Linked DNA regions of Lacibacter sediminis. The protein of the gene in region 1 interacts with the protein of each later gene in a pairwise test. Links are inferred from orthologs where the notes say so. Each region holds a gene or a part of one and is shown in the gene's direction. Other genes may lie near its edges.

What was found.
Region 2: the proteins of mrdA (region 1) and H4075_RS16250 interact in binary tests that used the Escherichia coli proteins (3 or more experiments, as listed by UniProt). The link is inferred for Lacibacter sediminis from one-to-one orthologs.

Annotation. Positions count from the first base shown.
Region 1 is NZ_CP060007.1:538,523-550,647, forward strand. The notes cover bases 4,118-7,113. They hold mrdA (penicillin-binding protein 2), read left to right. Parts: upstream 4,118-4,566; coding sequence 4,567-6,660; downstream 6,661-7,113. Other genes in these bases: H4075_RS02535 (rod shape-determining protein MreD), read left to right, coding at 4,118-4,534; rodA (rod shape-determining protein RodA), read left to right, coding at 6,660-7,113. In the rest of the region: H4075_RS02515 (peptide MFS transporter), read right to left, coding at 1-437; purD (phosphoribosylamine--glycine ligase), read left to right, coding at 589-1,893; H4075_RS02525 (rod shape-determining protein), read left to right, coding at 2,086-3,114; rod shape-determining protein MreC, read left to right, coding at 3,159-4,007; more of H4075_RS02535, read left to right, coding at 4,004-4,117; more of rodA, read left to right, coding at 7,114-8,003; H4075_RS02550 (hypothetical protein), read left to right, coding at 8,058-8,351; H4075_RS02555 (MBL fold metallo-hydrolase), read left to right, coding at 8,430-9,173; H4075_RS02560 (hypothetical protein), read right to left, coding at 9,443-9,868; H4075_RS02565 (hypothetical protein), read right to left, coding at 9,889-10,659; H4075_RS02570 (RNA polymerase sigma factor), read right to left, coding at 10,696-11,244; H4075_RS02575 (transketolase family protein), read right to left, coding at 11,432-12,125. UniProt on the Escherichia coli protein: Catalyzes cross-linking of the peptidoglycan cell wall. Responsible for the determination of the rod shape of the cell. Is probably required for lateral peptidoglycan synthesis and maintenance of the correct diameter during lateral and centripetal growth.
Region 2 is NZ_CP060007.1:3,823,501-3,835,654, forward strand. Bases 5,387-8,411 are described here. They hold H4075_RS16250 (transglycosylase domain-containing protein), read left to right. Parts: upstream 5,387-5,723; coding sequence 5,724-8,099; downstream 8,100-8,411. Other genes in these bases: porW (type IX secretion system periplasmic lipoprotein PorW/SprE), read left to right, coding at 5,387-5,636; H4075_RS16255 (hypothetical protein), read right to left, coding at 8,212-8,411. Outside these bases: H4075_RS16215 (GNAT family N-acetyltransferase), read left to right, coding at 1-269; H4075_RS16220 (SprT-like domain-containing protein), read right to left, coding at 350-976; H4075_RS16225 (hypothetical protein), read right to left, coding at 969-1,373; H4075_RS16230 (AtpZ/AtpI family protein), read right to left, coding at 1,380-1,619; H4075_RS16235 (bactofilin family protein), read right to left, coding at 1,597-2,034; H4075_RS16240 (hypothetical protein), read right to left, coding at 2,047-2,448; more of porW, read left to right, coding at 2,574-5,386; more of H4075_RS16255, read right to left, coding at 8,412-8,502; glmS (glutamine--fructose-6-phosphate transaminase (isomerizing)), read left to right, coding at 8,712-10,547; H4075_RS16265 (DUF4954 family protein), read left to right, coding at 10,683-12,154. UniProt on the Escherichia coli protein: Cell wall formation. Synthesis of cross-linked peptidoglycan from the lipid intermediates.

The DNA of each region.
Region 1 (12,125 bases):
CTTCTGTCGTTTTTTGGATACAGTTGACCAACCAATGAAGAAATGTTCGGTTTGAAAAATCCATTACCTGCAATCATTAAACCAAGACCCGAAAAGAATAATATAGAAGACAGATCTGGCGATGATGCGTAAGTTGATCCACAAAAGAAGAGTAAAAATTCTCCCAGTGCCATTACAATACCGCCTGCAATAATAGAGCGTTGGTTTCCCCAGTAACGATCGGCAATAAAACCACCAATCAATGGAGTGAGATAAACTAAGCTGGTATAGCTTCCATAAAGGTTTGAGGCAAATGCTTTATCGAACAGCAATGCTTTGGTCATGAATAAAACCAGTACGGCACGCATGCCATAATAGTTGAATCGTTCCCACATTTCAGTGCCAAATAAAACCCAAAGGCCTTTCGGATGGCCTTTTTGTGCGGTTGTTTCGCTCATACAATTGGTTTAAGTTTTTTAATTCGTGGAGTGCCGAAAGTAAGGAATAAATAGAAACGGCTAATCACTGTTCGCATTCTTACAGTTTTGACGAAAGGTTTAGGAAGTTGCAGCAGTATGGTCTAATTTCGGGCCTGAAGTAAAATCCGACATGAATATACTACTGCTTGGCTCTGGTGGCCGTGAACATGCCCTGTCCTGGAAATTTGTACAAAGTCCTTTGTGCGATGAATTGTATATCGCTCCCGGTAACGCCGGCACTGCTTTGTGTGGTACCAATATTTCTTTGCGTGTGGATGGTGATTTTGAAGCGATGGAACAATTCTGTCGTGACAAACAGATTCATCTGATAGTTGTAGGTCCGGAAGATCCACTGGTGAAAGGCGTGTATGATCATTTTGATGAAGCACATAAAACCAATCCTTTTGCTGACGGCTGGTTGGGTGTTATCGGTCCCTCAAAATACGCAGCGCAGCTTGAAGGCAGTAAGGCATTTGCCAAAGCATTCATGGAGCGCCACAATATTCCAACAGCTTCCTACAAAGAATTTACTGATACCAATTTTGACGAAGGTCGTGAATACCTCATGAACCATGCATTGCCCGTTGTGCTCAAAGCCGATGGACTGGCTGCGGGTAAGGGGGTGATCATCTGCAATAATCATCTCGAAGCTGTAGCTGAATTTGATATGATGATCCATCAGCACAAATTTGGTGATGCGGGTAAAAAAGTGGTGATCGAAGAGTTTTTGAATGGTATTGAGGTGAGCGTATTTGTGTTGACCGATGGCAAAAACTATTGCATATTACCGGAAGCAAAGGATTACAAACGGATTGGCGAAGACGATACCGGTTTAAATACGGGTGGCATGGGTGCAGTAAGTCCGGTGCCTTTTGCTGATGAGGTGTTTATGCAAAAGGTGAAGGAAAGGATCATTGAACCAACCATCAATGGCTTTAGTGAGGAGGGATTTGTGTACAAGGGTTTTGTGTTTATCGGTCTCATTAAAGTAAACAACGAGCCTTATGTCATTGAATATAACTGCCGCATGGGTGACCCTGAAACCGAGGTGGTTATCCCAAGGCTGAAGAACGACCTTGTTGAAATGCTTGTTTCAACGGCAAAAGGGGAAGTAGATCAAATAAAGATCGAACAAGACCCACGTTTTGCGGTCACGATGGTAGCTGTAAGCGGCGGGTATCCAGGCGATTATATCAAAGGGTATGAAATTACCGGCCTCAATCAATCAACTGCAGAAACTGTTATTTTTCATTCCGGCACCATAGCAGAAGACGACAAAATTGTGAGCAATGGAGGACGTGTACTTACGGTTACTTCTTTCGGTAAAGATGTTGCTGAATCGGTAGCAAGATCAAAGCAGGTACTTGAAGGCATCCGCTTCATGAAAATGTATTACCGCAGCGATATCGGCTACGAATTCATGGGCACTAACTGAGAAGTATAAACGAAGTTTCTGAAATGTCTTTTTTGTTTTTCGTGGTATTGACGAAATGCTTTGCAGGCAAGGGTTAAACTTGTTTTGAAAAAATCGGGAGGAAAAACACTTACGGGCACGGTTTTAGCGTTGTTATTCCAAATTTTTCTCTCAAATTTGCAACCATCGGAATTATAATTTCCAGTAACCAATATGGGACTCTTCAACTTTTTTATTCAGGAAATAGCAATGGACCTGGGTACAGCTAATACCCTCATTATACATAACGATGAAATTGTGGTGAATGAACCATCCATCGTAGCACTCGACCGGAACAACCCTAAGAACGTGTTAGCCGTGGGTAAGAAGGCATTGATGATGCATGAAAAAACCCATGAAAGCATTCGCACGGTTCGCCCATTGAAAGACGGTGTAATCGCCGATTTCAATGCGGCTGAGTTAATGATCCGTGAGCTCATAAAATTAGTATTGACCAAAAAACCATTGTTCGCTCCAAAATGGCGGATGATGATCTGCATACCTTCCAGCATTACAGAAGTAGAAAAAAGAGCGGTGCGTGACAGTGCTGAACAAGCCGGTGCACAGGAAGTATATCTTTTGCATGAACCAATGGCAGCTGCCCTTGGTATTGGTATTGATGTGGAAGAACCCGTTGGTAATATGATCGTTGATATAGGTGGTGGTACTACCGGTATTACGGTGATTGCTCTTGCAGGTATTGTTTGCGACCAAAGTATCCGTATCGCCGGTGATGAATTTACTGCCGATATTATGGAAGCTCTCCGCCGCTATCACAGTTTACTCATTGGCGAACGCACAGCCGAGCAGATCAAAATACAGATTGGTGCTGCTATGAAAGAACTGGATAGCCCGCCCGACGATATTCCGGTGAACGGTCGTGACCTAGTAACAGGTATTCCTAAACAGATCATGGTTAGCTACCAGGAAATTGCTGAAGCACTGGACAAAAGCATTTTCAAAATTGAAGAAGCGATCCTGAAAGCATTAGAGATGACTCCTCCTGAGTTGGCCGCTGATATTTACCGTCGTGGTATTTATATCACTGGTGGTGGCGCCTTGCTCCGTGGCCTGGACAAACGTCTGAATCAAAAAATCAAATTACCTGTTCATATTGCTGATGATCCGCTGAAGAGTGTGGTAAGAGGCACAGGTATTGCACTTAAAAATTACAATCGCTATCCGTTTGTGATGCGCAACTGACTGGGACATCGATGAACGGAAGAACCAATTAAAACCCACCTTTCGTGCGGAATCTTTTTGCTTTTATCAGGCGTTTTTCGGTTTTATTGTTTTTCCTGCTTTTACAGGTGGTGAGTATGTCCCTGCTGTTCAGGTATAATAAATTTCACCAGGCCGCTTATATGGATACTGCCGGAGAAATAACCGGAAGTATTGAAAAACAGTACAGCAAAGTGAGCGGCTACTTCAGTCTTAAAAAAGAAAACGAAGCACTGCGTAAACGACTGGCTGAAGTACAAAACAAACTTGCAGAAAATTTTCAAAGCCCTGATACTACGCAACGTGTTGTTACAGATTCAATTCCTGTAGATACCACAGGTGTTTTACGTAAGTATCTTTATATGGAAGCCGCAGTGGTAAATAATTCAGTAGCTCAACCCAATAACTATTTCACCATTCATCGTGGCAGTAAACAAGGCGTGCAACCGGGTATGGTTGTGATCACTGCCAGCGGTGTTGCAGGTGTGGTGCTGGATGTAACAGAAAATTTTGCAACAGCCATGAGCATGCTCAACAAGCAAAGCCGTATCAGTGCAAGGTTAAAGAAAACAGGAGAGAGTGGGCGCATAGAATGGGATGGCAAAGATCCGAGAATTGTACAGCTGCGTGATATACCAAAAAGTGTAAAGCTTGCAAAAGGCGATACTGTTATCACAAGTCAGTACTCTGATTTCCCTTCCGGCATTATGATCGGTGTTATTGAAAAGGTGTTGCTTGAAAAAAGCACCAACAATTATTTTTTGCAGGTACGCCCTTCAAATGACTTCAGCAGTTTACAGAATGTATTTGTGGTAGCTAATCTGCAACGTGCCGAGCAACTTGAACTGGAAAAACGCATCAAGCAAAAGAAATGAGCAATCTCTTACGAAATATCATCCGTTTGATCTTATTCACCTTGGTGCAGGTATTTGTATTTAACCAGGTGCCGCCTCTGCATCAATACATCACACCTTATATTTATTTTCTTTTTATTCTTTGGTTGCCGTTTAATATCAGCCGTGGCACTTTGTTATTGGTGTCATTCATTTGTGGTATCTGTCTCGATTTTTTTACAAAAACACCCGGCTTACATGCTGCTGCCTGTGTATTGATCGGTTACCTGCGGCCGTTCCTTATTAATTTATTAGTGCCGCAACAAGGTGTTGAGTTCAACTACCGTGAACCTTCTGTTGCCAGCCTTGGATTTACACAGTACATTACTTATGTAACCGCACTTACGTTGTTTCATCATGGTTGGTTATTTACGATCCAGGCCTTTCAATTTGGCAACATCTTATATCTTTTATTAAAAACTTTGGGCTCTACCGTAGTAAGTTTGTTGTTGATAACAGTAATTGAAATTATCTTTATACGAAAGCAGAAGTTTTTAACCAATACCTGATGCGCAAATTTTGAAAAACCTTATAACAGGCCATGGCCGAATTTAATCAATCACGACAAACCACCATCCGTATTATTATAGCAATTGTGTTTGCCATCATTCTTGTACGATTGATGACATTGCAACTGTTTACTTCCAAATATTCAAAACTGGCGAACGACCAGGCCATCCTCCGCAAAATTGTTTACCCAAGCCGTGGAATTATTTTCGATCGTAAAGGCAAAGCGATCCTCGATAACACAACCATGTACGATCTGATGGTTACACCATCGCAATTGAAAGGAGTTGATACAATTATACTTTGCCGCATTCTGGGTATTGATACAGCAGAGTTTAAAGAAAGGGTAGTAACAGCTATTATCAAGAACTCACGCAACAGGCCATCCGTATTTGAACCATTGCTTTCTCCTGAAAAATATGCAAGGATAAATGAGAATTTATTCCGCTTTCAACCGGCTTTCTTTTTACAGGAACGACCCATTCGTACCTACCCTTACAGAGCTGCCGCTCATATTCTTGGTTATGTAGGTGAAGTTGATTCGCCGATGTTGAAACGCTCGAACTTCTTTTACCAGATGGGTGATTTTGCCGGGCGCAGTGGCCTGGAAAGTTATTATGAAAAAATATTGATGGGTAAACGTGGGATCCAGTACATCCTGCGTGATAATTTTAACCGGCCTATTGGTAAATATGAGAACGGTGAATTTGATACAATATCAGTTGCAGGCCGCCATCTCAATACTTATATTGATGTGGAAGTGCAGCAGCTGGCAGAAAAATTAATGAATGATAAAGTGGGAAGCGTGGTTGCCATTGAACCGAAGACGGGTGGCATTATCGCCATGACATCAGGTCCAACTTATGATCCCAATGAATTAACAGGTTCTGAATCGAGAAAGAATTTCAGCCGTTTGTTTTTAGATCCTGCATCGCCATTACTTAATCGTGGTATGCAAGGTGTGTATCCTCCCGGCTCAACCTTTAAACCATTAGGAGCATTGGTGGCATTGGATGAAGGATTGATCACACCTGAATTTGGTTATTCCTGTTTTGGCCGTTATGGTCCTTGCGGCAGGCCGGCCTGTACACATACTAATGCAGGACATGCTGCCAACCTCAGTTTATCTATTGCCAACTCCTGCAACTCGTATTATGCACATGTGTTACGCATGGCACTTGATAATAAGAAGTACGGCAATATTGAAGGTGGGTTGATGAAGTGGAAAGAATATATGTCGGGTTTTGGTTTGGGGCATCGTTTGGGTATCGATCTTCCCGGGGAGTATGCAGGCTATATTCCCGATACTGCACGATACAATAAAGTATTTCGCAAAGGAGGATGGAGCAGTTGCACCATTGCATCGCTTGGTATCGGACAAGGGGAAATTCAAGCCACTCCAATGCAAATGGCTAATGCCATGTGTTTAATTGCAAACAGAGGTTGGTATTACACGCCTCACTTTGTAAAGAATATTGATGGAGAAACAGCAGAAGATACATTGCTGAATAAGTATCGTCAGAAAATTTCACCGCTTCATATCCCTAATGATTATTACCAGGCAGTAATTGACGGGATGGAAATGGTGGTAACAAATGGTACTGCACGAAATGCTGCTATTGAAGGTTACTCTGTGTGTGCGAAAACAGGTACAGTAGAAAACTATTTCAGAGGAAAGAAACAACAGAACCATTCTTTCTTTGTAGCCTTTGCACCAAAAGATAATCCACAGATCGCTATTTGCGTGGTGGTGGAAAATGCAGGTTTTGGTTCAACATGGGCAGCACCTATTGCATCATTACTGATGGAGAAATTCCTGACCGATTCTATTGCGGGTGATAAACGCAAAGCTGAGATCGAACGCATCAGCAACGTTGTTATTACACCGGCGAAGATCAGGTATGAATTGTTTAGAAGAGATTCGATCAAACAGTTGAGAGATTCTGCACAACGTGTAAAAGAAAGACGCATGCGGATTGATTCAACTGCAATTGGTCAATTAAAACATCTGCCGACGATGCCAAACAAACAACCGGCAAAAGATCAAGAACAGCAACATAGGTTAATGGCTATTATACCAACCCATAAATTACAATCACTTAAAGAAGCAAAGCAACGTAACAGCTGATGGAAAAACAGGCAAGCATAGGAAAGGGAGTTGATGCTACAACAGTATTGTTGTATTATGCCTTAGTGCTGGTAGGTTTTATTGCTATTTTTTCAGTTGAGTTTCGAATGGGTGATTCGTTTGTTCAGTCATTACTGGAATTAAAGAAAAACTATTCACGTCAGGTGTTGTTCATTGGCATCAGTTCATTGGTGGGTGTATTTATTTTATTAACTGATAGTAAGTTCTTTACCACTATTGCCAATCTTTTGTACATGGCCGGTATCTTACTGATGCTGTTAACGTTTGTGATCGGTAAAGATATCAGTGGTTCAAAATCATGGATCGCATTAGGTGGTGGATTTAATCTGCAACCTGCTGAATTATGTAAAGTGTTTACTGCATTGGCATTGGCAAAATATTTAAGCAGGCAGGAAACGGAATTCAATAACCTCCGGTCGCATCTCATTGCATTTGCATTAACGTTGGGCCCGGCATTATTATCCATTGCACAAAAAGAAACCGGTCTTGCATTGGTTTATTTCTCTTTCTTTTTGGTGATGTACAGAGAGGGGTTACCAGCCATGTATCTGATCGTAGGTTTTTCCTTCGTGGTATTGTTTATCTCCTCAATTGTATTATCGTTTTTGGTTTATGCAATTGCGTTGGGCATTATTGCATTGATCATCATTTATTATTTCTGGCGGCAGTTTAAACGCAACCTGTTTTTATTGCTCGCCATGATCATCATTTATCTTGTGCTGCTGGGCTTTCATATGTTTGTGAACATCGTTGTGTTTGATAAGATCATGAAACCTTACCAGGCTGCACGTGTGTTAAATATGTTTGGTAAGAGTTATATTCCCAGGTCACCTGAACGAATTGCACAATTTGAAAAGGAACAGGCGAGTGGAAAAAAACGGGATTATACCTATAACGTAAAGCAATCGAAGATCGCAATTGGTTCCGGTGGATTAGCTGGTAAAGGATTTTTGAAAGGAGTTACCACGCAAGGCGATTTTGTTCCGGAACAACACACCGATTTTATTTTTACCGCCATTGCTGAAAGTTTTGGTTTTTGGGGAAGTGCTTTGCTGCTGGGTTTGTATTTCTTTATGCTTTATCGCATCATCACACTTGCTGAACGACAACGAAGTACATTCTCAAGGGTGTATTGTTACAGCGTGGCGGCTATTCTTCTCTTTCATGTAATGATCAATATCAGCATGACAATTGGTTTAATGCCCGTAATCGGGATTACACTACCTTTACTAAGCTATGGTGGATCTTCACTTGTTACATTCACCATTCTGATCTTTATTATGCTGCGCCTTGATGCCGACCGTAGTATGGTGCTTCGATAATCAGATCAACGTTTGTCTGCTGTTCTCTTATTAATCATGTTAAATCGATCGTGTATGAAAAAATATCTCTGCACATTTTACCTCCCCGATTTACTGGAAGATGATTTTTGGGCAATCATACCAAGCCATCGGCAACATATCAATGATTTAATGCGTGAAGAAGTGATCATCACTTATTCCGTAAATGGATTACGAACCAAAGGCTGGGTGGTATTGAATGCTGACTCTGAAATGGAAGCGGCAGCAATGATCGATAAATTTCCAATCCGTAAGTTTATCACTTATGAGCTTGATGAACTCTTCATATTTGATACAATGATCGGTGCTCCAAAACTGGTGATGAATTGATTAAACTTCCTGCCTGTATCTTTGCAACTTCTTAATTGAATCCAGGCAACAGCAGTTGCAGTTAAATAATACAGGCACATGAGAATAATTCCACTTTCAGAAGGTAGTTTTACAGTAGATGGTTCCAAGAAATTTGTTCCTTTCGATCCTGAGAAAGATAATATAAAAGATCGCCCCGCAGGTAGTTTGTTGGTTGAAGTGCAACCATTTGTTGTGATCACCGAAAAAGATATTTTGTTACTTGATACAGGGCTCGGCTTTACAATGCCTGACGGCACATTACAGATACATCATAACCTTATGCAGGCAGGTATCAATCCAATGGAAGTAACAAAGGTATTGATGAGTCATTTGCACAGAGATCATGCCGGTGGTGTGAGTAAAGAAGATGCTGTATTGCAACAACGGTTTATCAGTTTCCCAAACGCAACGTACATTGTAAATAAGCAAGAGCTTGAAATTGCTGTAAGCAAATTATCAAAGTCGTATGCAATTGATGATGTAAGTATATTGCCCGAATCAGATCACTTGCAGCTTGTTGAAAGCTCAGGTGTTATTGATGATTATATTCATTACGAATGGACAGGTGGACATAGTCCATGGCACCAGGCATTCTGGATAAAAGAAAACAACGAAACCGTTTTCTTTGGTGGCGATGTAGCGCCGCAGTTGTTCCAGATGAAAACAAAGTTTGTAACCAAATATGATTTCGATGGAAAGCTTGCTGCTGATCTGCGTGTGAAGTGGTGGGCGCAGGGACAGAAAGAAAACTGGAAGTTTTTATTCTATCATGATCTGAAAACACCTGTCTTTAGTTTTTAATGAAGACTGTTTTATTGAAGTAAGACGGCATCTCTTCTACATATATTATTTTCTTTAAAGTCAGCATAAAACGGTTTTTTTTCACTGAATTGCTGTTTGCAAAACTCTTGATGAGTAACGTATTATTGTATCTATTGAATTGCTGAAATGCAGTGCTGTAGCGGGTTTCAGGGCAAAAAAATAGGCCAACCCTGAAAAGAGTCGGCCGTTGCTAACCTATGAAAAACACCTATTCGCAAATTTATAACATAAGAACCAAAAATTCCAAATTAATTTCTCTTTTGACGTTGCAACATTGGCTTATTTGGGCGGTTCTTTAACTGATTCAATAATACTCCACGAAACTCACGTTCAGCCTGAAAGAATTTATTCATTCTGGGCTGTCCTATTACACCAACAAAACGATCACGATACTTTTTTCTTACATCTAATATCCTTTGTTCATCATCCACCACATCTTTGTTTGGATTGTTTCGCTGTGTAAGCATAACCTGGTTTACATCACGTTTATACTCATTGTAAACCGGCCAGAAACGTTGCGCTTCATCAGAAGTTAAATTGAGCTTACGACTGATAAATGCAATTTCAAGTGCTTTAATCTTTTCATGATCCTTGGGGTCAGGTTGATCCTGTGCATATACATAACCTGTAAGGTTGAATGCAAGAACCAACATCATTGTCATTATCTTTTTCATGATACTATCCTCCGGTGTTTTTAGTTTATTTGTGTGTTAGTAGTGGTAGTTGTTTTTTCAAGTTCTTTCATGAATGATTCAAGAAACTCTTCATCCATATAATCCGTTTCCTCGGGTAACTTGCTGTGGTCTATTGATTCATTGATCTTGTCAACATCTTTTGAATCGGCTGTTAGTTGCAGGTAACTTACAATTGCATCATCACTTAATGCTGCCAATTCATTATTGAATTGCTTTTGTGTTTTGATTGGATCAACATGTGCCATATCAAATGGCGTACTGTCCAATGATTGTTTCATCATCATATTAATTCCAAAGGCAATCATTGTGAACACAACAGCTGCTGCTGCATAACGGATGATCAATTTGCGACTGAAGATGGAAACAACTTTTGTTTCTTCTTTCACCTGTGTGGTTACAGTATCAGCAAGTGAAGCGAAATAGCCAGCAGGTACTTCATATACATTGGTTTTACTGATGCCAGCCAATAACGGCGATAATGCGGCCAACTCATCTGTTGCTGTTCGTTGCGGCTGTGCTTTTATCTTATCAAGAATATTCTCCGAAAGGCTATCAAAATAACCGGCAGGTACATCTTGCGGCATTTGCTTACCAGCCACCTGCAACAGGGAGTTTTCTTCCTGGCCACCGGCTGCTATTCTTGCCATGATCACCGAGCTGAGTGTGTCGAAATAAACCTCCGGCACCTGGTAAGGTACCATGGGGTTGATCTGGGCCACAACCGCACTGATCAGCTCCAATTCATTCACTATGTCTTTATTTCTTGTCATTTTCTGTTTCTATAGATGTTTTTAAGTGCTCTTCGTTTAACGGTTGAGGATAAAATCCTCTATTTTTTTTACTGCATGATGGTAACTGGCTTTCAGTGCACCTTCGCTGGTTTCAAGCACCCGGCTCATTTCCTCGTAAGGCATCTCATCGTAATACCGGAGAGCGAACACAGCCCGTTGTTTTTCAGGGAGTTGCTGGATGGCCAGTTGTAATTTCCACTCCAGTCGATTGGCATCAAAATGCTTATCAGCTTTTATGGTATTGCTGAGCCCTGCTTCCACCTGGTCCATTGAAACAGCGGTGCGTTTTTTCCGCTGTTCCAGGAAAGTGAGACTTTCGTTGGTGGCAATGCGGTAAAGCCAGGTATAAAGCTGTGCATCTTCCCTGAAATTTTCCAGCCCATTCCATACCTTGATGAACATGTTCTGCAGCACATCGTTGGCGTCTTCATGCTCCACCACCATGCGGCGGATATGCCAGTAAAGCTTTTCCTGGTATTTTTTGATGATACGGGTGAAAGCCCGCTCTTTTGTGGCAGGTTCGTGGAATTGCAGCAGTAATTCCTTGTCGTCTGGTTGCGTCATTATTGAATAGAGGTTTTCTGGTTTGGATTTTTCTGAACCGGTATAAAGTTAGAAAAAGCCACGGGTAAGATGGCTTTTGAAGTGAAAAGTTTAATGCGGCGAAACAAGATATTAAAAGGGAATAGGTGCTAAATAATAAAACCCCATCATCACTGACAGGGTTTCTTATCTTAAGCAAGTAGTTCTCTTATTTTCTGCTCATCACTTTTTCAGCAGCAGCAACAATATCGGCAACGTCCAAACCATACTTCTTCAACAGATCAACCGGTTTACCACTTTCGCCGAAAGTATCTTTTGTGCCGATCATTTCAATAGGAATAGGGAAGTTCTTTGCAGCAACCTGTGCAATACTATCGCCCAAACCACCAATGATGTTATGCTCTTCAGCAGTAACAGCGCATTTTGTTTTTTTGATGGAAGCCAATACTGCTTCTTCATCCAAAGGTTTGATCGTATGAATGTTGATCACTTCAACAGAGATACCTTTTTCCTGTAACTGCAAACCGGCTTGTATGGCATACCAAACCATATGACCACAGGCAAAGATGCTAACATCAGTACCATCGCTGAATTTTTGTGCTTTACCAATCACAAAATCTCCTTCAGCTGCTGTAAAGATGGGCCATACCGGGCGACCAAAACGCAGGTAAACAGGTCCGTGATAATCTGCCACTGCCATGGTTGCCTGTTTGGTTTGATTGTAATCGCAGGGAACGATCACCGTCATGCCCGGCAACATCTTCATCAAACCAATATCTTCTAAGATCTGGTGTGTTGCACCATCTTCACCCAGTGTTAAACCGGCATGTGATGCACAGATCTTTACATTCTTATCACTATACGCAACTGATTGACGGATCTGATCGTACACACGACCGGTG
Region 2 (12,154 bases), 3.3 Mb from region 1 along the record:
CAACCGAAGGTTTACCAGCGAAAACTTGTGAATTAGTGAAGATGTACCTGCACAAAGATGCCCGTGGAAAAGGACTGGGAAAACAGATGATCGAACAATGTCTTACCTGGGCAAAAGAGAATAGTTATGAACAGGTGTATTTAGAAACGATGCCGGAATTAAAACAGGCATTGAAAGTATATGAACTCTTCGGCTTTGAATATCTGGATGGACCAATGGGTAACAGCGGGCATTTTGGATGTGACCGGTGGATGTTGAAGAAGCTTTGATGATGAATAATGAGTGATGTGTTGTCTTGATTGAACTATTTGTCAGACGTGAACGTTAGGCGAGCCCCACTCATCACTCATCATTGATTACTCATCAACTCTACCTCATAAACCCCGCTAAATAAATACACTGCCCCACTCTTCACATCAATGGCTTTGTGTCGCTTGCGTAACTTTTCTTTTTTCTGAAACACACGACCGTCTTTTGTTTTAAAGAGTTGATCATGTTGCAATTCTTCCACCAGCACTTCACCATTCCTTCGCACATCATAATTTTTCAACACACGCATCAAATGTTCTTCACCACAACTGGTAGCTGATGGATTCTGTAATGATTTCATCAACGCCTTTTCAATATCAGCGGGGAAAATTTTCTTCAATAAAAACTGGGCAAGTATTTTTCCATATTCATGCTTCCATTCTTTACCATGGGCTGCAATACGGAACCCATAATTTTCAAATGCAAGTAAATGCGCTATCTCGTGCAGCAGCGTTACAAGGAATGAATATTTGTTGAGATTACCGTTTACACTAATGCGGTGATTCTTTTGGTTGATGGCATGGCGGTAATCACCAAGTATACTGTTACGTTCCCTGGTAATGGTTAAATGAATCTTGTATTCGTGGAGATACTGCAAAACAGGTTCAACCGAACCTTCGGGCAAATAAGCAGCCAATGCATGTAATGGAACTTCCTTCTTACTCATTATTTTTCTTCTGCTTCAACAGGCGAAACACCATCCGCACTTCCATAAATGAATAAACAAAATACAATGCCATACAGATGTACAAGGCAGGTTTGTTGATGTTTGGTTTTGCTGCCATTGCATAAACGATCACTGCTGCCGCACAAACAAACATCTTGATCATGAGTGCACCATACACACTTCTGAAAAACACCTGGATGTTTTTATGCAAAAAACCTTTTACATGAAAATAAAGTGAAGCAATGGTTACGGCAAAAAGGATAAGGTTACCGATGATCAGTACATCCTTGCTCATGCCATATTTATTAAGCCAGCTTTTACCGGTAATAAACAACGCATTCAAAACTATAAACAGGATAACAATGGGAACAAAAAGCTGACGTGTTTCTTTCTTCATCTTTCTTTATGGTTTCTTAGATGTGTCTTTGAGTATGCGGTAAAACATGGCCATTAAAACAACCAATGGCAACAGCCATCCCAGTAAAGGAAAGTTGAGTTGTAACCAGCCATCCGTTTTCAGCCCCAAAAATACAGCTAAGCCCAATGCCACGAGCAGTTGCGTAGCCAGGCTGGCATACTGCATCAGGTATTGCTTATTTGTTTTTGTTTCCCTGTTTTGTTTATTGGTCGTTGGCTGCGGCATTTAAAGACTCTTTGCTGATCTCCAGCACACTGGCCAATGGTGCATTTGATACAGCAGCAGCGCCCATATGACATTCGCCATTGAACGAAGCAGTAGCATCAACCTGCAGCTGACCGGCATAAATATTACCGTTGATCTGGCAACTGCCTTTAAGGTAAAGCAATTCGGTTACTTTAATGGTGCCGTTGATCTGCCCCAGCACATCGGCCTGTTGGGCAACCACATCACCATAAATTTTACCCGATGGACCAACCAGCACTTTTGAGGAAGTGGTGAGGTTACCATGAAGCGTGCCATCCACCCGGATGTCGCCCTTGCTTTCAATATTTCCTTTGATTTCGGTACCTGAGGCAACGATGGTTGCCAAACCTGTTGAGGAATCTTTTTCCTGGGAACTGGATTTACTGTTGAACATATGCAGTGGTTTTTATTGTGTCGAACGTTCTACTTCAGGCATCTTCAGGGTATTTGTATCCAACACATTGGTTTTTACATCACCCGATAATACCTTTTTCAGATTATCAAGATACTGGTCTTTATATAACATCGATCTTTCCAGCGAATCGATCTTCGTTTTATAGAAGATCAGTTCTTTACGCTGACTTTGTGAACCATAGCCCGGTAAATAATATTTCAGGTTGGTAAATGTGATCAGCGCTACTGTGAGCCCCACCAATAATACAAAAATGGTGCTAAGAGTAACATAAACGCTCAATCTGGATAATTTAAATGTTACCACTTCTTCATAGGTATCATCGTTCATCACCACCAAACGGTAGCGGTTGCGCAAGCGCTTCAGTGTACTTTCTGCGTCAATTCGTTTTGCCATACTGTAAATGAGGACTAAATTTACTGTTTAACAGGTGGAAATAAAGAAATTCTTCCTGATTTTACCGTGAATTAAAATATTTTTGGTCGTATTGAGTTAATTAAGAAAAACGACCCAACGCCTGCATGCAGCCAATTATTGTACCTAAATTGAATCTCATCCTGATCGTTCTCCTGCTGGGCTGCTTTTCTGCATCGGCACAACCCGATTTTACCTTACCACTGGTAAAACCGAAAAAATACGAGAATAAAACACTGGGTTCGGAAAAAACAGACGATAAGAAATTTACCCTGCCCCGCCGTATTTACCAAAGCATGGTTACGCATTATAACTTTCATTACAATGCCACTACCAAGATCAACGCCATCGTTGAAAAAGCAAAACTGGGTCACCAGGATGATTACACGCAACTCCTTTCCTTTTATAATTATTCAACCGATCGTACCGCCGCTGATTCGCTTGAACTTGATTCGGTGATCTTTAAAGCTACTGCAGGTATTGTACTGCACGACTTGCGGAATAATTATATCGATAACATGTACCTGCTCATCGGGCAGAGTTATTTTTATTGGCAGAAATACGATTCGGCTTACCGCATTTTCCAGTTTATCAATTACAACTTCTTTCCAAAGGGAAAAGATGAATACATTATTGTTGTTGGATCGAACGACCGCTCCACAAAAGGTGATCTGAACATTGCAACCAAAGAAAAGACCGATCTGATGCACAAAGCATTTTCGCATCAGCCCAGTCGTAACGATGCACTCATCTGGCTCACTAGAACTTATGCAGAAGATAGCTTATATGCTGAAGCATATAGCCTCGTTAACTTATTACGCAAAGATCCAACGTTCCCTAAACGTCTGCATGGCAAATTAAATGAAGTGCAGGCTTACACTTTTTATAAACAGGAACAATGGGACAGTACTGCTTTCTATTTAAAAGACGCCTTAAGTGAAGCAGCTGATAAAACGGAGTTGGCTCGTTGGGAATATTTACTTGCCCAGCTATATGCAAAAACAAATCAAACTGAGCTAGCTTCCGCTTATTTCAACAAAGCCAAATCACATACTACCGATCCGGTGCTTTACATCCATGCACGTATTTATGAAGCACAGTTAGTGAAGAAAGAAGGTGGCGATGCAGTTACGGAAACACTGGCTGATCTGTTGAAGCTTTCAAAGAAAGAACGTTTTGATGGCTATGAAGATGTATTGTTCTATGCAGCTGCAGGTATGGCTTTGGAAAAAGGCGATACTACGCAGGCAATGACATTGCTGAAACGTAGTGTTTCTTATATGCCTGAAAATCCATCTACAAAAAATAAAGCATTTGTAAAACTTTCTGACCTGGCTTATGCCCGCAGAGATTATACACTTGCCTCCAACTCACTTGATAGTGTAAACATGCAGGACCCTGCTCTTGCAGATATTGCCGCACAGCTACAAATCAAACAGCAAATGCTGAAGCAGTTGGTGAATCTTATCAGCATTGTAAAACAACAAGACAGTTTGCAGGCTGTTGCCAAGATGCCTGAAAAAGAGATGGATGCTTACCTGAAATCACTTGCACGTAAGCTCCGCAGGCAACGTGGTTTAAAAGAAGAAGCAGCTTACACACCAACATTAGCGGTCAACAATGGCACACAGGATAACACTCCTCTTTTCACCAATGCAGGCAGTGGCAATAGTTGGTATTTTTATAATGCTGCACAAAAGTCGAGAGGCTTCAGCGAGTTCAAATCGAAATGGGGCACAAGACCTAACGTAGATAACTGGCGCAGGCAAGCTGCAGTTGATGCTGCTAAACCTGAACAACAGGCACCACAATACGATCATAGTGCAGGAGAAGAAGTAAGTATTGAAGCTGATAAAATTCCCGCAGAAGAGTTAACAGCAGAAGGTTTGAAAAGCCGCTTACCTCTTACAGAAGAAAAATTACTCGCATCAAACAAAAAAATTGCTGAATCATTATTTGAGCAGGGTCAGATCTACAAAAATCAACTCGAAGATTACGAACAGGCTGCACTTGTATTTGAAGAAATATGGAAACGCTTTGGTAATTATGAACGGGAGCAGGATGTGTTGTTTGAATTATATTACTGCTACACTAAAATTGGCGATAAAGAGAAGGCTGCGTTTTTTCAAAATGAGTTGAATAAAAAATATCCGAATGGTGATCTGGTGCAGAAAATAAATGCATCAAAGAACCCTGTTGTTGTTTCGAAAGATGCAAAAACGATCGCTTACGAAAATATTTATAACCTGTTTATCACCGGAAAATTTGACGAAGCACAACAGGAGAAAAAACTGGCTGATTCATTATACGGAAGTTCTTACTGGACGCCGCAGTTGTTATACATCGAATCGCTCTATCACATCAAACAAAAAAATGACAGTGTAGCCATTGTTACGTTAACCAATCTTGAACGCAATTTCCCCGGCACGCCAATGGCAGAGAAAGCAGCAGTGATGAAAGATGTCGTGAGCCGTCGTGCAGAAATTGAAGATTATCTCACCCGCACCAATATCGTTCGTCAAACAGAAGATAGTGTGGTGATACCTTTCGATGAAGGTTCAAAGGTGAACAAGGTGGTGCAGGAAATAAAGAAAGATTCAACCAATCAAATAAAACCGATCAATTTACCCGGTCAGAACAATACCAACATACAAAGACCTGTTGCACCAATTGAAAAAACGGATGTAAATAAAACCGATCGTAACAACGCAGGCAAACCGATCATTGGCAATAAACCGGGCATGGATACAACAACCATCAAGCCGTTGAAAGAAGGGAAGATTGAAATGGCTTATGTTTACAATGCCACCGATCCTTATACTGTGCTCATGTATTTTGATGAAGTAGATCCGGTTTATTTAACAGAAGCAAGAACCGCATATCAGCGATATAACTCGTCTTCCTTTGGTGGTCAGAATATTCCACTCAAGATTTATGAAGGCGACAAAGACAATACCTGGATGGAAATGGGGCTGTTTTCCGACGTAACTACCGCACTCGGGTACATGGAAGAATGGAAAAAGAATGCCCGCCAGATCGTTCCATGGTTACCTGAACTCAAATACAATTTTGTCATTATCTCCGATCGCAACCTGGAAATGTTAAAAACCAGGAAGAATCTGGAAGAATACAAGACCTTTTTACGTCAGTACATCAAGGATAAATTTTAGGAATTCTTCTTCCTGTTGCCTCCCTGAATTGTTTTAGATTTGTCTGGTATTGAATTTGCTTATAATCGCATCTCACATACTCATCTTATGCGTAAACCAATCAAGTATTTATGGCGTGCCTTTTTCATCGGTATGGGGTTGTTTATCCTGCTGGTGATCGGTGCTAATTTCGGTCTGCTCGGCAAAATGCCTTCCCTCGAAGAACTGGAAAATCCATCTGCCTCTCTTGCCAGTGAGGTCATTGCATCCGACGGTACAATGATGGGTAAATTTTACCTGGAAGACCGTACCAACGTTGAATACAAAGACATTTCAAAAAATATCGTGAATGCGTTAATCGCTGCAGAAGATGAGCGTTTTTATGAACACTCCGGTATTGATGGTCGTGCCCTTGCCCGTGCCATTGCAAAACTTGGCAGCGATGGTGGTGGCAGTACCATTACTCAGCAATTAGCATTGAATCTTTTCCGTGAGCGTGCAAAAAATAAGTTCCGCCGAGTATTTCAAAAAATACAGGAATGGATCATTGCTGTAAAACTGGAGCGCAACTTCACCAAAGACGAAATTGTTGCTTTGTATCTCAACACGGTTGAATACAGCGATAACGTGTTTGGCATCCGTAATGCTTCCAAAACATTTTTTCAGAAAGAACCTTCCTTGGTTACAGTTGATGAAGCTGCATTGTTGATCGGTATGGTAAATGCACCTTATGCATATAATCCACGTTTGTTTCCGCCACGGGCAATGCAAAAAAGAAATGCGGTGATCAATGATATGGTGCGTAACAACTTTGTGAGCGCTCCTGAAGGTGAAAAATTAAAAAGTAAACCCATCAACCTCAAGTATAAAAAATTGGATGAAAGTGCGGGTCTTGCGCCTTATTTCCGTGATGTGTTGCGTGATCAGATGAAGAAATGGGCAAAAGAAAATAAAAAACCAAATGGTGAGAGTTATAATATTTACAGAGATGGTTTGAAAATTTATACAACCATCAATCCCCGTATGCAGTTGTATGCTGAAGAAGCTGTATCGAAGCACATGAGTGCATTGCAAAAAAATTACTGGACCCTACCGTGGGTAAAAGATAACAGCATCTGGAAGGGTCATGAAAATATTCTTGAGCGTGGCATGAAAGACAGCGACCGCTGGAAAAAGATGGAAGCTGCAGGAATAGATGAAGCAGAAATTCGCAAAGTGTTCAAGACAAAAACAAAAATGAAAGTGTTTGCCTGGAATGCCAAGCGTGAAACAGACACCATTATGTCGCCATATGATTCTGTACGTTATCACAAGATGATCATTCAAACAGGTTTTATGGTAATGGATCCTTTTACCGGTGAAGTAAAGGCATGGGTTGGTGGTGTGAACTTTAAGAACTTCAAGTTCGACCACGTAAACATGAACACCAAACGACAGGTTGGTTCAACTTTTAAACCTATTCTTTATGCCTATGCAGTTGAGAATGGTTACACACCTGAAACTCCGTTGCCGAGTGGCCCCATCAATTTAGGTGGTAAAATGATCACAGGTGGCGGTGGCCCAATGGCTATTTGTCTTGCTTTTTCTAAAAACCCCGGTGCCGCTTATTTAATGAATCAGTTTGGTGTTAAGAGTGTCATCAATTTTGCACAGAGCACCGGTATAAAAAGTGAAATGCCTCCTTACCCATCAATCGCATTAGGTAGTGCAGATATCAGTGTATATGAAATGCTGCAGAGCTATACGATGTTTCCAACAAACGGCATGAGCACACAACCGATTTTTATTACACGCATTGAAGATCGTAATGGAAATATTCTTCAAACATATGCACCTGAACAAAAAGTGGTAATGAGTGAAGCTGCTGCTTACACGATGGTGAAGATGATGCAGGGTGTGGTAGATATTGGTACCGGAAGGCGTTTACGTGGTATGGGTTTAACAGGTGAGATTGCCGGTAAAACAGGAACTACTAACGGAAACACCGATACCTGGTTTATTGGTTTCAACCCACAGTTATTAGCAGGTGGATGGGTTGGTTGTGATGATCCTTTCCTGAAAATGGTGGGTGAAGGTAACCGCACTGCACTGCCAATATGGGGCTATTTCTTTGAAAAAGTATTTAACGATAAAACACTGGCGATTTCAAATCAAGCCAAGTTTGTGCAGCCTGAAAGTATGAAGATGGAAACCTTTATGGATTACGAAAACTTTGCAGACAGGTACAGTAATGAACCCGATGCAGAAAATCCGGATGCAGGTAACGGCACTTCTTCTGATTACAATGATCTGCAATTAACACCTGATCCAACGCTTGGTCCTGAATCGCAGATCAGCGAAGAGCAAAAAGTATTGCAGGAAGCAAAAAAACAAGCGGATAAAAATCCTGAGCAGAAAAAAGATCAAACAAAACCTACCGCAACCGATCCAAAGAAAGACAGCACCAAAAAGAAATGGTGGCCTTTCAGGAAAAAGAATAATTAAAAAAATCCCCGCAGCACCAGCTACGGGGATTTTTTTATACACGCTGTCCTTTAAAAAGGAAAAAATGAATTTCATAGACCTGCAATCAATAGTAGTATCACGTAAGTTCCCTTTATGATAATGAAGTGCTCCAGGTAAGTTTGTAAATACCATCGGCTCCTTTTACACAAGTGAACAGAAAGTTTGTAATAAACGGAATGTTCAATTGTTCAACGCCTTCTGTCAAGGCAACAGTTCCACTTAAGTAAATGGAAGATGATGATGTTTCTAACGCTTCGCTGTCAACAGGTACCTTCTGGTGGCCAAAACCGAGATCATAGCGACGGTAAGCCAACTGTTCAATCATGTTTTCCAGCAGATCGGGCTGGTCGAGCGTAGCGGCAATGTGAATTAAGTTATTCATGATCCTTTCTTTTGTGTAGATCAACCAATCGCCTCAATTGTTACCAAACTCTCATTCAATAGATGCTGTAACCGCTATTCTGATTAATAAAGAAATGTGAAAGCTTTAAAAAGCTGCACCTGTGTATAAACTCTTGGGCAGATAATATTTCCGCTGAACACTTAATCATATTTCTGCATCTTTGTAAGGTAAACAAACTACTGATTATCATGTGTGGAATCGTTGGCTATATAGGGTCAAGGGAGGCCTATCCCGTTGTTTTAAAAGGACTCAAACGACTTGAATACCGTGGATACGACAGTGCCGGTGTGGCGCTGCTCAACCACGGCATGAAAGTGTACAAGAAAAAAGGTAAAGTTGCCCAGCTCGAAGAAGAAGTAATTGGCAAAGACATTCAATCAAACATTGGTATTGGTCATACTCGTTGGGCCACGCATGGTGAGCCAAGCGACCGTAATGCACATCCGCATGTTTCCAATAACGGCAAGCTGGCGATGATCCATAACGGCATCATTGAAAACTATGTATCCATCAAAAATGAGTTGCTGAAAAAAGGCTACACGTTTAAGAGTGATACGGATACAGAAGTACTCCTCAACTTTATTGGAGATATTAAAACCAACAATGAATGCTCACTTGAGGAAGCAGTGCGCATTGCATTAAAGCGTGTGGTTGGTGCTTATGTTATTTTGTTGATCGATGAAGACACGCCTGATACAATTATTGCAGCACGCAAAGGAAGTCCGCTGGTAATTGGTATTGGTAAGAACGAACATTTTCTTGCCAGTGATGCATCGCCTATAATTGAATACACCAAAGAAGTGGTGTACGTAAATGATTACGAACTGGCGATTGTAAAAGCCGATGAGTTGATCTTAAAAAATCTCGGCAACGAAAAAATAACGCCTTATGTTCAGAAACTTGATCTTGAACTTGCCGCTATTGAAAAAGGCGGTTACGATCATTTCATGATCAAAGAGATCAATGAACAACCACATACCATTTATGATTGCTTACGTGGCCGCTTAGATCCTGTTGCAGGAACGATTACCATGGCAGGCGTACAGAACAATATAGAGCAACTGAAAAATGCACAACGTATTGTGATGATCGCCTGCGGCACCAGTTGGCATGCAGGTCTTGTTGCAGAATATGTTTTTGAAGAGCTCTGTCGTATTCCTGTTGAAGTTGAATATGCATCGGAGTTCCGTTACCGCAATCCTGTTATTAACAAAGGCGATGTGATCATTGCCATCTCACAAAGTGGTGAAACCGCCGATACCATTGTTGCCATTGATAAAGCAAAAGAACAAGGTGCATTTATTTTTGGTGTAGTGAATGTGGTGGGCAGTTCCATTGCACGTTTATCGCATGCAGGCGCTTACACACATGCCGGACCTGAAATTGGTGTAGCAAGTACAAAGGCATTCACAGCACAGTTAGCTGTGTTAACAATGGTGGCGTTGAAGATCGCATTGGAGAAAGGAACGATCACCCATGACCGTTATATGCATTTGCTCAATGAACTGCATGAAATTCCGGATAAAGTAAAGCTCTTGCTCGAAGATGCTGAGAATGTAAAAGCAATTGGATTGAAATACAAAGATGCCGGTGATTTTCTTTATCTGGGTCGTGGATATAATTTCCCTGTGGCATTGGAAGGCGCATTGAAGCTGAAAGAAATTTCATACATCCATGCCGAAGGTTATCCTGCCGCAGAAATGAAACATGGACCTATTGCATTGGTTGATGAAAAATTACCTGTTGTGTTTGTTGCAACAAAAGATGCTTACTACGATAAAATTGTGAGCAATATCCAGGAGATCAAAGCAAGAAAAGGACAAGTGATCGCTGTGATCACAGAGAATGATGAAACCATTCCCACCATGAGTAATGACATCATGTTTGTACCGGAAGCAGATGAAATTGTTGCGCCGATGTTGAGCGTTATTCCGTTGCAACTCCTGTCCTATTACATTGGCGTGGCAAAAGGTTTAGATGTAGATAAACCCAGAAACTTAGCAAAGAGTGTAACTGTAGAATAGTTTTAAGTTTGAAGTTTATGGTTTGTAGTTTTTAGTTGCCAGCTTGTTGACTACACTCTTGCTTCAAACTGCATTTATTCAGACGAACTGAAATTAAATAACCACAAACTAAAAACTACAAATCATAAACCCTGCATGAATCCTATCAGCAAACAACCGATCTCCGATATTGGTTACAACTTTATACCGGCTGCTTATCTTCCAAAAGGAAAAGATGAGTACTATCTCCGCAATAAACAGAACCGCAGCGGCATCAATTACCGGAAGTTGACTGCATTGGAAATTGAAGTGTTGGTCCGTAACAGAAATGCATCCGACAACTGGAATAATATTCTTGTGTCAGACGCTTTCAATCCCGAGCTGGTAAAGAATTGTAAGTTTTTCGGGTTAGTGCGTATAGGAAAACTGGAACCTTACTATTTAGAATTTCATTCAATTAAATTACAGGTTGGGTTATACAACAGTACCATCATCAGTTGCGACTTGGGTGATAATGTTGTGATCGATAGTGTTCATTATCTCTCCCACTACATAATCGGCAATGAAGTGGTCATCACCAATGTGCATGAAATGGGTACCACCAACTATGCAAAATTTGGCAATGGTATTTTAAAACAAGGTGAGGAAGAACGAATCCGCATCTGGATGGAAGTGTGTAATGAAAATGCAGGACGAAAAATTATTCCGTTCAATGGGATGTTACCCGGCGATGCATGGTTATGGAGTCGCAACAGAGACAATGATGCATTGCAACAAAAGTTCAAAGAATTTACTGAACTGAAGTTTGATAAACTGCGTGGTTATTATGGTAAGGTGGGTGACCGTACCGTTATTAAAAGCTGTTCGATCATTAAAGATGTATGGATCGGCAGCGATGCTTACCTAAAAGGAGCAAATAAATTAAAGAACCTCACCATTAACTCATCGGCAGAAGCAAGCTCACAGGTTGGTGAAGGTTGCGAACTGGTAAACGGTATTATGAGCGAGGGCTGCCGTGCTTTCTATGGAGTAAAAGCTGTGCGCTTTTACATGGCATCACATTCACAGTTGAAATATGGTGCACGGCTTATCAACTCTTATCTTGGCAATAATGCTACCATCTCCTGTTGTGAAGTATTGAACTCACTCATCTTTCCTGCGCATGAACAACATCATAACAATTCGTTCTTATGTGCAGCAACGGTGATGGGGCAAAGCAATATTGCAGCCGGTGCAACATTAGGAAGTAATCACAACAGCCGTAGTGCTGATGGTGAACTGATCGCCGGTCGTGGTTTTTGGCCTGGCTTATGTGTAAGTGTTAAACACAATACAAGATTTGCTTCTTATACATTACTGGCAAAAGGTGATTATCCTGCCGAACTGGATATCCCTCTTCCTTTTTCATTGGTAAGTACCGATACTGCACATGATCAGTTGCTGGTAATGCCGGGCTATTGGTTTATGTACAACATGTATGCGCTTGCCCGCAATGCCTGGAAATATATTGACCGTGATCAACGCATTGACAAAACTCAATACCTCGAGTATGATTTTCTTGCACCGGACAGTATCAACGAAGTCATTAATAGTTTAGAACTTCTCGAAAAATATACAGGTAAGGCATT